3 linked regions of the Gemmobacter sp. 24YEA27 genome follow. The protein of the gene in region 3 interacts with the protein of the main gene of each other region in a pairwise test. Links are inferred from orthologs where the notes say so. Each region holds a gene or a part of one and is shown on either strand. Other genes may lie near its edges.

Region 1 (4,911 bases), 140 kb from region 3 along the record:
TGCGCCCACGCCACCACAGCCCGGGCTGATCGTGCCCCGGATCATGCTGAAGGGTGACCTTGATGCCTGGGACGCAAAGCCCTGGAAGAGGAAGAATGGCGTCAGCACAGCCCTCACGGAACAGTTTCAGGTGCACTGGGGGATGTGGCAGCGCATTTCGGACAAGGGATACAATTATCATTTTACGCCTGAATGTCTGAAAAGGCGCGTCGGACATTCGGCCTGCAATCGCAGGGAAACCGTCAATGCAGGGCTGGCCAATCTTACGGCGATGACAGCCGGCCTGCCTGCACAGATCCTGGAAGGGGGGCGTATCTACATGGTTATGGGCGACGACGCCTGGAGCCTCATGCTGCAAAACGCGTTCCGGGAGTCGAACGCAGCCCCTGGTTCGCGGATCGTCGCCGCAATGCCTCGCACAGATCTGATCTTATGGGTCACGGACCCTGACGGGAATGATCTTGCCGATCTGCGGCAACTCACGGGGTGGGCCATGAGCTACGCAAAGGACGCCGATGCAGTCCAGGCCAGATACAAGGCCGATCTCTGGGCGCGGCATGCCGCGTCACCCGACAGATTTCCCCCCCGACTGATCATCATCCAGAATCTCTCAGCCGATCTCATGACCCGCATCGGGCCACAGCTCTGGGACAATGCGGGCTGGGCGGTGCTGGCAGAATAGGTCTCAGACCTCTTCGACCATCACCACGCCCTGCATCGCCTTGATCGCGCCCCGTATCTGCGGGCTGACCGGGTAAGGGTCGGGCAGCAAGAGGTCGATCTCGCGCCCTTCTTCATCCGGCACACAAAGCGTGATGCGGCCGCGCATTCTGCCTTCGGATTTCCCAAGCAACAGCGCGATGGAATTCACCGCCTCGGGCCGGTCGATATGGATGCGGATGTCAGCCGCCTCGGCTTTCGCCGCCACGCGCTCGATGGGTTCCACGCCATTGGCCAAAAGCTTCACGCCCTCGCCTTCCGGGTCAACCTTGACCGTCAGCACCACATTGCAACCGGGTTCCAGAAACTCGCGGCAGGCCTCCAGCACATCCGAGAAACAGGTGACCTCGTAAAGCCCGGTCGGATCCGAGAGGGAGACAAAGGCAAATCGGTTGCCCTTGGCCGATTTGCGTTCCTGGCGCGCCGAAACCGATCCCGCAATCTTGGCAATACAGGTGCCTTTCGCCAACGCCCTTTTGGTGATCTCGGCCAGGGTCTCGACCTTCTGACGTTTCAGCGCGGGCATGTAATCATCCAGCGGATGGCCGGAAAGATAGAAGCCCACCGCCTGATGTTCATGGCCCAGCCGTTCCACCGGCAGCCAGTCATCGCGGAAGGGGATGCGCGGCTCCGGGATATCCGAGCCCGAAGACCCAAACAGCGAGACCTGGGCGGATGCCGCCGCCTCATGCACCGCCGCCGACCAGGCGACCAGACCATCGAGCGCCTCGAAGATCCGGGCGCGGTTGGGGTCAAGCTGATCAAAGGCGCCGGCACGGGCCAGCATCTCCATCGGGCGCTTGCCGATCTTTTTCAGATCCACCCGGCGGGCAAAATCGAAGATCGTGGCGAAAGGCCTGTCGCCACGCGCGGCGACGATAGACCGCATCGCCTCGACACCGACATTCTTCAGCGCGCCAAGCCCGTAGACCAGTTGCTGATCCTTGACGGAAAAAACCGCGAGCGAGCGGTTGACGCAAGGCGGCACGACCCTGACCTCCATCCGGTCCAGCTCGCGTTTGTAGACTGCGAGCTTGTCGGTCAGATGGATATCGCAATTCATCACGCCGGACATGAATTCGACCGGGTGGTTCGCCTTCATCCAGCCGGTCTGGTAGCTCACGACCGCATAGGCGGCCGCGTGGGATTTGTTGAACCCGTAATTCGCGAATTTCTCCAGCAGGTCAAAGACCTCGCCGGATTTTTTGGTGTCGATCTGGTGGGTAGCGGTGCAGCCCTCGATGAATTTGGGCCGCTCTTTCGCCATTTCCTCGGCGATCTTTTTCCCCATCGCGCGGCGCAACAGGTCGGCGCCGCCAAGCGAATAGCCCGCCATGACCTGGGCGATCTGCATCACCTGTTCCTGGTAGACGATGATTCCTTGTGTCTCTTTCAGGATATGGTCGATGGTCGGGTGGATCGATTCCAGCGCGCGGGTGCCGTTCTTCACCTCGCAATAGGTCGGGATGTTTTCCATCGGGCCGGGTCGATACAGAGCCACCAGTGCAACGATATCCTCGATACAGGTCGGCTTCATGCGCCGGAGCGCATCCATCATGCCTGAGCTTTCCACCTGGAAGACCGCAACCGTGCGCGCGGCGGAATAGAGGTCATAGGTCGGTTTGTCATCAAGCGGGATATGCCCGATGTCGTTTTCCGCACCCTTTGGCGGCTCGTAAAGCTGCGTGCCATCCGGGCCGATATGCAAAGGCCGCCCGGCCTCAAGCACCTGGCGGATCGCATCCTTGATCACCGTCAGGGTCTTCAGCCCGAGGAAGTCGAACTTCACCAGCCCCGCCGCCTCGACCCATTTCATATTGAACTGGGTGGCGGGGGTATCGGAGCGCGGATCCTGATAAAGCGGCACCAGCTCATCCAGCGGCCGGTCGCCGATCACCACACCGGCAGCGTGGGTGCCGGCAGAGCGGTAAAGCCCCTCGACCTGTTCGGCATATTTCAAAAGCCGCGCGACAACCTCTTCTTTCGCCGCCTCGCGCAGACGCGGCTCATCCGCCAGCGCCTTGGTGATCGAGACCGGCTTGACCCCTTCGACCGGGATCATCTTCGCCAGCCGGTCCACCTGGCCGTAGGACATCTGCAGCACACGCCCGACATCGCGCACCGCCATTTTCGACAGCAACGCGCCAAAGGTGATGATCTGCGCCACTTTGTCATGGCCGTATTTGTCCTGCACATAGCGGATCACCTCCTCGCGGCGATCCATGCAGAAGTCGATGTCGAAGTCGGGCATCGAGACCCGTTCTGGGTTCAAAAACCGCTCGAACAGCAGCGCATAGCGCAGCGGATCAAGGTCGGTGATCAGCAGAACATAGGCGACGAGGCTGCCCGCCCCCGAACCCCGCCCCGGCCCGACCGGAATATCATGGTCCTTGGCCCATTTGATGAAATCGGACACGATCAGGAAATAGCCGGGAAAGCCCATACGCTCGATGATCGAGAGTTCGAATTTCAGCCGTTCTTCATATTCCTCGCGCGGCGCGGCGAGCGGAATCACGGCGAGGCGTTTCTCCAGGCCGTCCCAGGCCTGGCGCCGCAGTTCCTCGACCTCATCTTCTGCGAAAACCGGCAGGATAGGTTTGCGCTTATAGGCCATGAAGGCACAGCGGCGCGCGATCTCGACGGTGTTTTCCAGCGCCTCCGGCAGATCGGCAAACAGCGCGCACATCTCGGATTCGGATTTCAGATAATGCTGCGGCGTCAGCCGGCGGCGCGGCTCCAGCTGGTCGACATAGGCGCCTTCCGCGATGCAGATCAGCGCGTCATGCGCCTCATACATGTCGGTTTTCGGGAAATAGACGTCATTTGTCGCAACCAGCGGCAGGTTCAGCTCATAGGCCAGCTCGATATGGCCGCGCTCGGACAGGGCTTCGGCCTGCGGCAGCCGCCCGCCCTCGCCCGGATGGCGCTGCAATTCGATATAAAGCCGGTCGGGGTAGATCGCCGCCAGCTTTTCCACCAGCGCCCGCGCCTTCGGCATTTGCCCGCCCTGCAACAGCCGCCCCAAAGGCCCGTCCGGCCCGCCGCTCAGACAGATCAGCCCGGCGCTGTGGGCCGCCAGCTGATCCACCGTCACCTGCACCAGCTGCCCCGCCTTGCCCAGATAGAGGCAGGAATTCAGCTTCATCAGATTCTCATAGCCCGCCTCGGTCTGCGCCAGCAGCACAAGCGAGGCCGGCAGGCGCGGCTTTTCGCCCGGCGCCGCCGGATCATATTCCAGCGCCACCTGACAGCCGACGATGGGCTGGACCCCGGCATCCTTGCAATGGCTGGAAAACTCCAGTGCGCAGAACATATTGTTGGAATCGGTGACCGCGATGGCCGGCATCCCGGCGCCCGCCGCCAGTTTCACAAGCTTCTTGACCGGGATCGCGCCTTCCAGCAGCGAATGTTCGGTATGGGTGCGAAGATGGATGAATTTGGGGGCGCGTGACATGGCGCCAGTCTAACCCCGCCCCGCCGCGCAAGGAAGGGTCGAAAGACAGGCGCGGCGGCCTGCGCAGAAAACCGGCAGCCGCTTTCGCGTCTCGCGATAAACTCTTTCTATCATCCGATTAATAATTTTTCTTGCCAGCCCATCCGCAGCCCGGCTTGATGAGGTGATAAGCAAAGGGGCGCACCGCCTGGCCCTACGCCGCATCGGGCCGGCAGGCACAGACCCCGCCACAGGGAGTATCGCGGCGGATTGAAGAATGACCGGTATCAGTTTCTGGCTGAACGGAGTTGAAACCCAAATCCCGGAGGCCGAAAGCCCCACAAGGACGCTGCTCGACTGGCTGCGCGACACAGGCGGGCTGAAAGGCACGAAAGAGGGCTGCAACGAAGGCGATTGCGGCGCCTGTACCGTCATCCTGCGCGACGAGACCGGCGCCCGCGCGGTCAATGCCTGCATCCTTTTCCTGCCACAACTCAAAGGCAAAGCCATCCGCACCGTCGAAGGCATCACCGGCCCCAAGGGCGAGATGCATCCCGTCCAGCAGGCCATGATCACCCATCACGGCAGCCAATGCGGCTTTTGCACGCCGGGCTTCATCGCTTCGATGGCCGCGGCCCATCTGAACGGCGACCGGAGCCACGATGACAACCTCGCCGGCAATCTCTGCCGCTGCACCGGCTATGCGCCGATCCTCCGCGCCGCCCGGGCTGCCGAGACCGCCCCCATCCCCGACTGGC
Region 2 (3,841 bases), on a different replicon or contig from region 3:
ACACCCCCGTCACCGAAGACCACGAGACCCTGAAGGTCGAAGTGGTCGCGCTCGACTGGAAATGGCTGTTCATCTACCCCGACCAGGGGATCGCCACGGTGAACCGCCTTGTGGTGCCCGAAGATACGCCGGTTGAATTCAGCCTGACCTCGTCCACGGTGATGAATGCCTTCTACATCCCCGCCATGGCCGGGATGATCTATGCCATGCCGGGGATGGAGACCAAGCTCCATGGCGTGCTGAACGAGCAGGGCGATTACAAAGGCATCGCCTCGCATTATTCCGGCGCCGGGTTCTCGGGGATGCATTTTGTGACCACGGTGACCGATCAGGCCGGGTTTGACGGCTTTGTCTCCGAGACGAAGGCGGCGGGTGGGATGCTTGACCGCGACACCTATCTGCAGCTTGCGGCCCCAAGCCAGAACGAGCCGCCGCGTGGTTATGCCGGGGTTGATCCGGTGCTGTTCGCGCGGGTCGTCAATATCTGTGTCGAAGAGGGCAAGATCTGCGTCGCCGAAATGATGCAGATTGACGCCGCAGGCGGCGCGGGGCGTGCCGGCATCCTCAATCTGATGCCGAGATATGCCAGCGCCGACGGCCGCAGCCTCGCGATCCCGGTGCTCGGCGGCAATGCCAATATGATCCAGGGGTTCTGTGGCCCGGATGAAGAAGCCAGGATGCTCAGCCAGCGCGTCGTCATCGCGCCGCGTGAAGTGACCGCGCCCGGCCCGATGCGCGGTGCCGGTCTGACACCGCCGTCAGGCCTTTTCGGCCGGGCCAATACCCAGTTCAGCCAGATCGCGCCGGAACCGGCTGCGGGCGAAGATTTCTGAAAGGACGCTGAGAAATGGCAGATGCGCCGGGCGCTCAGCCCACAACCTTTCTTCTGGGCCGCCTGAACTGGGAGGCCATTCCGAAAGACCCGATCATCTGGGTCACCTTTGCCGGTGTTGTTCTGGGCGGCCTCGTGCTGCTGGCCGCGCTGACGAAGTTCAGGCTCTGGGGCTATCTCTGGAAAGAGTGGTTCACATCGGTCGATCACAAGAAGATCGGCATCATGTATATCATCCTCGCGCTGATCATGTTCGTGCGCGGCTTTGCCGATGCGCTGATGATGCGGCTGCAACAGGTGTGGGCCTTTGGCGGATCTGAAGGCTATCTGAACTCGCACCATTACGATCAGGTCTTCACCGCCCATGGTGTGATCATGATCTTCTTCGTGGCGATGCCCTTCATCACCGGGCTGATGAACTACCTGGTGCCCCTGCAGATCGGGGCGCGCGATGTGTCCTTCCCCTTCCTGAACAATTTCTCGTTCTGGATGACGGTGGGCGGCGCAGTGATCACCATGGCATCCCTGTTCATCGGGGAATTTGCACAGACCGGCTGGCTGGCCTTCCCGCCGCTGTCGGGGCTGCAATCAAGCCCCTATGTCGGTGTCGATTATTACATCTGGGGCCTGCAGGTCGCGGGCGTGGGGACCACGCTGTCGGGCATCAACCTGTTGATCACGATCCTGAAAATGCGCGCGCCCGGCATGACCCTGATGCGGATGCCGATTTTCACCTGGACCTCGCTTTGCGCCAATATCCTGATCGTGGCCTCTTTCCCGATTCTGACGATGACGCTGATCCTTCTGACGCTGGACCGCTATCTCGGCACTGCCTTCTTCACCAATGAGGCGGGCGGCAATGCGATGATGTATGTCAACCTGATCTGGATCTGGGGTCACCCCGAGGTCTATATCCTGATCCTGCCGCTGTTCGGTGTGTTCTCGGAAGTCACCTCGACCTTCTCCGGAAAGCGGCTCTTTGGCTACAGCTCGATGGTCTATGCCACGATCTGTATCACGATCCTGTCCTACCTTGTCTGGCTGCACCACTTCTTCACCATGGGGTCGGGGGCGAGCGTCAACTCGTTCTTCGGGATCACCACGATGATCATCTCGATCCCGACCGGGGCCAAGCTCTTCAACTGGCTCTTCACCATGTATAAGGGCCGCATCCGGTATGAGCTTCCGATGATGTGGACCATCGCCTTCATGCTGACCTTCACGGTGGGCGGCATGACCGGCGTGCTGCTTGCCGTGCCGCCGGCAGATTTCGTGCTGCACAATTCGCTTTTCCTGGTGGCGCATTTCCACAATGTGATCATCGGCGGCGTGCTGTTCGGTCTGTTTGCCGCGATCAACTTCTGGTGGCCCAAGGCTTTTGGCTACAAGCTGAACGTCTTCTGGGGCAAGGTCTCGTTCTGGTTCTGGGTCGTGGGCTTCTGGATGGCCTTCATGCCGCTCTATGTGCTGGGGCTGATGGGCGTCACGCGGCGTCTGCGGGTGTTCGATGACCCGTCTTATCAGATCTGGTTCGGTGTCGCGGCCTTTGGCGCGGTGCTGATTGCCATCGGGATCGCGGCGATGTTCGTGCAGATGGGGGTCTCGATCTGGAAGCGGGGCGACCCCGCGATGCGCGACGAGACCGGCGATCCCTGGGACGGCCGCACGCTGGAATGGGCGACCTCTTCGCCGCCGCCGGATTACAACTTCGCCTATACGCCGGTCAGCCACGGGCTTGACACCTGGTGGGATATGAAACGCGAAGGGGCCGCGCGCCCGACCGGCAAATATCACGCCATCCATATGCCGAAAAACACCGGCACGGGTGTGGTGCTTTCGGCGATTGCGACCGTCTTCGGCATGGCGATGATCTGGTATATCTGGTGGCTCGCGATCCTGTCCTTCGGGGCGCTGATCGTGGTCGCGATCTGGCATACCTTCAACTACAACCGCGACTTCTACATCCCGGTCTCTGAGATCGAGGCGAAAGAGGCCGCGCGCACCAGACAGCTGCAAGCAGCGGCGGGGGGCTGATCATGAGCGTTTTTTCTCCCGCCAATCCCGCCGCGATCTATGCGCAAAACAACCCTGAGGCGGTCGCGAAATACTGGGACCAGTCTGAACATCACCCGGAAGAGGGGGCGTCGACCCCCCTCGGATTCTGGGTCTATCTGATGTCCGACTGCCTGATGTTCGCGGTGCTTTTCGCGGTCTATGGGGTGCTTGGCACCTCTTATGCCGCGGGGCCGGGGCCGAAGGTGCTGTTTGATCTGAACCTTGTCGCGATCAACACGGCGATGCTTCTCTTCTCGTCGATCACCTTCGGCTTTGCGATGCTTTCGATGTATGCCGGGCAGAAGGGGCGGATGCTGGGCTGGCTTTTTGTCACGCTGCTCTTTGGCCTCGCCTTTCTCGGGATCGAGATTTACGAGTTTTACCACCTGATCCATGAGGGCGCGGGTCCTGGCCGCTCTGCCTTTCTGTCGTCTTTCTTTGCGCTGGTCGGAACCCATGGGCTGCACGTCACCTTCGGGTCAATCTGGCTGGTGACGATGATGGTGCAACTGTCGGTCAAAGGCATCACAGGGCCGAATATCCGCCGGATGAGCTGCCTGTCGATGTTCTGGCACTTCCTTGACGTCATCTGGATCGGCGTTTTCACCTTTGTCTATCTGCTGGGGATGATCTGATGGGCGCGCATCACGACACGCATGGCCAAAGCGGGGGCCAGGATCATGGGCATGGCAGCCATGCCAGCTATATCAGGGGCTTTATCCTGTCGGTGATCCTGACCGCGATCCCCTTTGCGGTGGTCATGTCCGGCGGTTTTGAGAGCCGGCTTGCGACCATCGCGCTGATCGTGGGCTTCGCGGTGGTGCAGATCATCGTCCATATGATCTATTTCCTGCATATGACCACCAGGCACGAGGAAGGCTGGACCATGATGTCCACCATCTTCACGCTGATCGTGGTGGTGATCATGCTCGCGGGCTCGATCTGGGTCATGTA
Region 3 (3,837 bases):
CTCGATCCTGCTCACGCTGGTGCTGGTCTGGTGGCAGGGGCGGGTCGCAAAGCTGACCGGCAACCGCGTCGTGGCGGCTGACCGGCTGCACTATCTTGGCGATCTGATGCCCGCGGTCGGCGCGGTGATCGCCTTGCAGGCCTCGCAGCACCTTGGCATCACCGGGCTCGATTCCTGGGTCGCGCTGCTGGCCGCAGGGGTCATGCTGATCGGCGGGGTGCGCATCGGCAAATCGGCCTGGGATGCGCTGATGGACCGCCGCGCCGATCCCGAGATCATCCGGGGCATCGCCGAACTGGCCGGGAGCTGGCCCGGTGTGCGCGGTTTTCACGACCTCAAGACCCGCACCAGCGGCAGCCGGATCTTCGTCAACCTCCATATCGAGCTCGACGGCGATCAGAGCCTGCGCGAGGCCCATGACATCGGTGCCGCACTGCGCCGTGAGATCCTGCGGCGCTGGCCCGGTTCAGATGTGATCATCCACAAGGATGTCGCGGCTGCGGATGGCCCGCCCGGCACCTGAGCCTTCGCGCTGAGCTTTCTCCGCCTCTGGCGGGCCGGACTGCGATCACAGCAATCCCGAAACCGGTCACGCAACGATCTTGCCGCGCAATGCTGGCTGTGTAAAATAGGCAATTATCCGATCGTGTAATTCCCGGCGGATCCCGTTCCCTGCTGCCGTCACAGAAAGGCGCCGATGACCAGTTCCGACAGAGCGGATAAGAGAACCGCCCCGCCTGGTGACATGCGCCAGTCCGGCTCTGAACGCCGGCCCTATATTCGTGACACCGAAGAAAACCGCCGCGAAGCGCTTGTGGCAGCGGTGCAGGCTCTGGTGGCCGAGGGCGGGCGCCCGGCGGCAACGGTCAGGGCGATTGCGGCGCGGGCGGGGGTCACGCCGGGGTTGATCCGTCATTACTTCGGATCGAAAGAAGATCTGTTGCGCGCAGCCTATGTAGCGCTGATGGATGGCATGACCAACAAAGGCGAAGAGGCGCTTGCAGGCGCGGGTGCTGTGCCGGCCGAACGGCTGGCAGCCTTTATTGCCGCCTCCTTACGCCCGCCGGTGCTGGATCCGAAGGCAGTCGGGCTCTGGGCCGGTTATCTGCACCAGGTTCAGTCTGATCCGGGGCTTCTGGCGCAGCATGAGAGTTCATATCTGCAATTTCGAGACCGCCTGCAGCAGCTGATCACCGATCTTGGCCGCCCTGTCACGGATGGGCAGCTGCGCCAGGAGGCCATTGCCTGCAATGCGGTTCTTGACGGGCTCTGGCTCGAAGGTTCGGTTTTGCCCGGTCACTTCGCTGAAAGCGAGGTGATCCAGATCGGGTTGCGCTCAGTCGGTGCCATTCTGGGCGTCACGCTCGCAGTCATTACCCCCCCGCCGGCAGGCAGCTCAGACCAGGAGAGAAATGATGCGTTATTCCGCGGTATATGAACGGCTGTCCGGCCTTGGTTCGGCGAAATGGGCGGTGCATCGCCTCGCGCGCGAGATGGCGGAGGAAGGGATCCCGGTCATCGAACTTACCATCGGCGAGCCGGATTCCCCCACGCCCCCCGAACTGATCGAGGCCGCGAAATCCGCGATGCGCCCCGGGCGCTTGGGCTATTCCGATGGCAGAGGCGAGCCCGGCCTGCGCACGGCACTGGCGAAACGTTACTCGGAACGGCGCGGCCGCGAGATCGATCCCGATCAGGTGATCTGCCTTCCGGGAACCCAGACCTGTCTCTATGGCATCCTTCGCACCCTTGTCGAAAGCGGCGATGAGGTGCTGATCGGCGATCCGATGTATGCGACCTATGAAGGGCTGATCCGCCAGACCGGGGCCAGACCGGTGCCGGTGGCGCTGCGCCCCGAACATGGCTTCCGGATGCGGGCGGCGGATCTGGCGGCAAAGATCACGCCCGCGACCCGGGTGATTTTCCTCAACACGCCCCATAATCCGACCGGTGCCGTGCTGAGCCGCAAGGACATCGCGGAAATCGGTGCACTTGCGGTGAAACATGATCTCTGGATCGTCTCGGATGAGGTCTATGAGGATCTGATTTTCCCGGGCGTCACCTTCACCTCGCCGCTTGACCTGCCCGAACTGGCAGAGCGTGTCATCTGCGCCGCCTCGATCTCGAAATCGCATGCTGCCCCCGGCTTCCGGTCGGGCTGGGTGATCGGGCCGCGCGAATTCACCGCCAGGCTGCTGCCGCTTTCCGAAATCATGCTTTTCGGCAACCAGCCCTTCCTGGCTGACATGACCGAACTTGCGGTTTCGCGGCCTTCGCCGATCGCGGCTGGCATGGTCGAACGCTTCTCGCGCCGGGCGGATCTGGTGGCGAATGCACTGGAGGGTCAGGCGGGGCTGAAGGTTCACCGCCCCGAAGCCGGCATGTTCGCCCTTGTGGATATCCGCACCACCGGCCTCTCGGGCCAGGACTTCGCGCTCGGGCTCCTGCGCGAGCGCCATGTCGCGGTCATGCCCGGCGAAAGCTTTGGCGACGGGCTGGCGGGCTGGCTGCGGCTTTCGCTGACCCAGCCCGATGAAGCCATCGCCGAGGCCTGCACGCAGATCCTCGCCCATGCTCAGGCGCAGATGGCCGCTGCCTGAAGCGGCTGCCCGAACCAGCCATCTGAAAATCCTCAGCTGCGCGCCGCCCTCCGCATCAGCGGCGCCAGCACCAGGATGAACATCAGCATCACGGCGGCAAAGATAAAGGCCGCGCGCAGGCTGAACGTGCCCGCGATAATCCCAAGCGCCGGCGGCCCGACGAAATAGCCGAAATAGCCGTAAAGCGTGGCCCGCGCCACGGCCCGCGCCCGGGTGCCTTCCGCCGAATGCCGCCCGACCAGCGAAAAGGCGGTCGGCGCGATCACCGAAGACCCCACCCCCAGGATGATAAACCCGGCATAGGCTGCATTAGGCGTCCCCGCCTGTGACGCGATCAGCGCGCCGCAGGCGGCAATCAGCGCGCCGCCCATCAACAGGCGGAACGGGTCCAGCCGCGCGACGAGCCCCTGCCCCATCAGCCGCGCGACCCCCATGGTCAGCGCCAGCACCGCCGGACCAAGCGCGCCCTCCTCCGGGCTGCCGCCCAGCGTTTTTTCAATATGCAAAGCCGACCAGCCTTCGGCGGCATTCTCGGTCAGGAACGCGATCAGCACCATGCCGCCACCGATCAGCGGCACAAGGCCCAGACCCGGCCCGCCGGCCTCGGGCCGTTTCAGCCCGTGAATGGCGCCATCGCGCTCAAAGGTCAGAAGCGCAAAGACCAGCGCCAGCAGCGCCATCGTCCCCAGAACCAGATCCGGCGTCCATCCAAGCCCGCGCAATTGCCCGGTACAGATCGCCCCGCCGCCATAGCCGAAGGAATAGGCGGCATGGGCAAGGTTCATCAGGTGAACCTTGCGCGTGGTTTCCAGCTCCGCCGTGCGGGCATTCATCAGAACATCGGTCAGCCCGGTGCCAAAGCCGCAGACCATCATCGCAAGCGGGAACATCCAGGGCACAACCACCGTTCCCGGCAAGGTGAAAGCCAGTGCCATCGCCCCCGCCGAAAGCGGCAGCGCCACTTTACCAAGACGGTGCCCGATCAGCGGCGCAAGCAGCATGGCCGTCACCGCCGCCAGCGGGGTGAACAGCAAAAGCCCGCCCAGCCGTGCCTCATCGACGCCAAGCTGCGCCTTGAGATCCGGCATCACCGCCGCAAACGAGCCCCAGAGGATCCCCATCGCCGCAAAAGCAAAGACCACCGCCCGCGCGGTCACTACGGTTTTCAGAAAAGACATGCGGCGCCTCCGATCCCCGCCCTTCTGCCAGGCCTGGCCACCCCCGTCCATCCCGTAAG

Evidence for each region. Proteins that work in one complex are often made in the same cells at the same time.
Region 1: the proteins of QNO18_RS16165 (region 3) and dnaE interact in binary tests that used the Escherichia coli proteins (3 or more experiments, as listed by UniProt). The link is inferred for Gemmobacter sp. 24YEA27 from one-to-one orthologs.
Region 2: the proteins of QNO18_RS16165 (region 3) and cyoB interact in binary tests that used the Escherichia coli proteins (3 or more experiments, as listed by UniProt). The link is inferred for Gemmobacter sp. 24YEA27 from one-to-one orthologs.

What each region holds. Positions count from the first base shown.
Region 1 is NZ_JASJPW010000001.1:3,390,034-3,394,944, forward strand. Bases 486-4,545 are described here. They hold dnaE (DNA polymerase III subunit alpha), read right to left. Parts: upstream 4,175-4,545; coding sequence 686-4,174; downstream 486-685. Other genes in these bases: QNO18_RS16780 (hypothetical protein), read left to right, coding at 486-682. Also shown: more of QNO18_RS16780, read left to right, coding at 1-485. UniProt on the Escherichia coli protein: DNA polymerase III is a complex, multichain enzyme responsible for most of the replicative synthesis in bacteria. This DNA polymerase also exhibits 3' to 5' exonuclease activity. The alpha chain is the DNA polymerase catalytic subunit.
Region 2 is NZ_JASJPW010000002.1:151,014-154,854, reverse strand. Bases 367-3,356 are described here. They hold cyoB (cytochrome o ubiquinol oxidase subunit I), read left to right. Parts: upstream 367-847; coding sequence 848-2,866; downstream 2,867-3,356. Other genes in these bases: cyoC (cytochrome o ubiquinol oxidase subunit III), read left to right, coding at 2,869-3,356; cyoA (ubiquinol oxidase subunit II), read left to right, coding at 367-833. In the rest of the region: more of cyoA, read left to right, coding at 1-366; more of cyoC, read left to right, coding at 3,357-3,522; cyoD (cytochrome o ubiquinol oxidase subunit IV), read left to right, coding at 3,522-3,841. UniProt on the Escherichia coli protein: Cytochrome bo(3) ubiquinol oxidase is the terminal enzyme in the aerobic respiratory chain of E.coli that predominates when cells are grown at high aeration.
Region 3 is NZ_JASJPW010000001.1:3,251,859-3,255,695, forward strand. What follows is about bases 522-3,507. They hold QNO18_RS16165 (pyridoxal phosphate-dependent aminotransferase), read left to right. Parts: upstream 522-1,415; coding sequence 1,416-2,600; downstream 2,601-3,507. Other genes in these bases: QNO18_RS16155 (cation diffusion facilitator family transporter), read left to right, coding at 522-523; QNO18_RS16160 (TetR family transcriptional regulator C-terminal domain-containing protein), read left to right, coding at 698-1,438; QNO18_RS16170 (MFS transporter), read right to left, coding at 2,633-3,507. In the rest of the region: more of QNO18_RS16155, read left to right, coding at 1-521; more of QNO18_RS16170, read right to left, coding at 3,508-3,778. UniProt on the Escherichia coli protein: Shows aminotransferase activity with methionine and histidine as substrates, and to a lesser extent also with phenylalanine.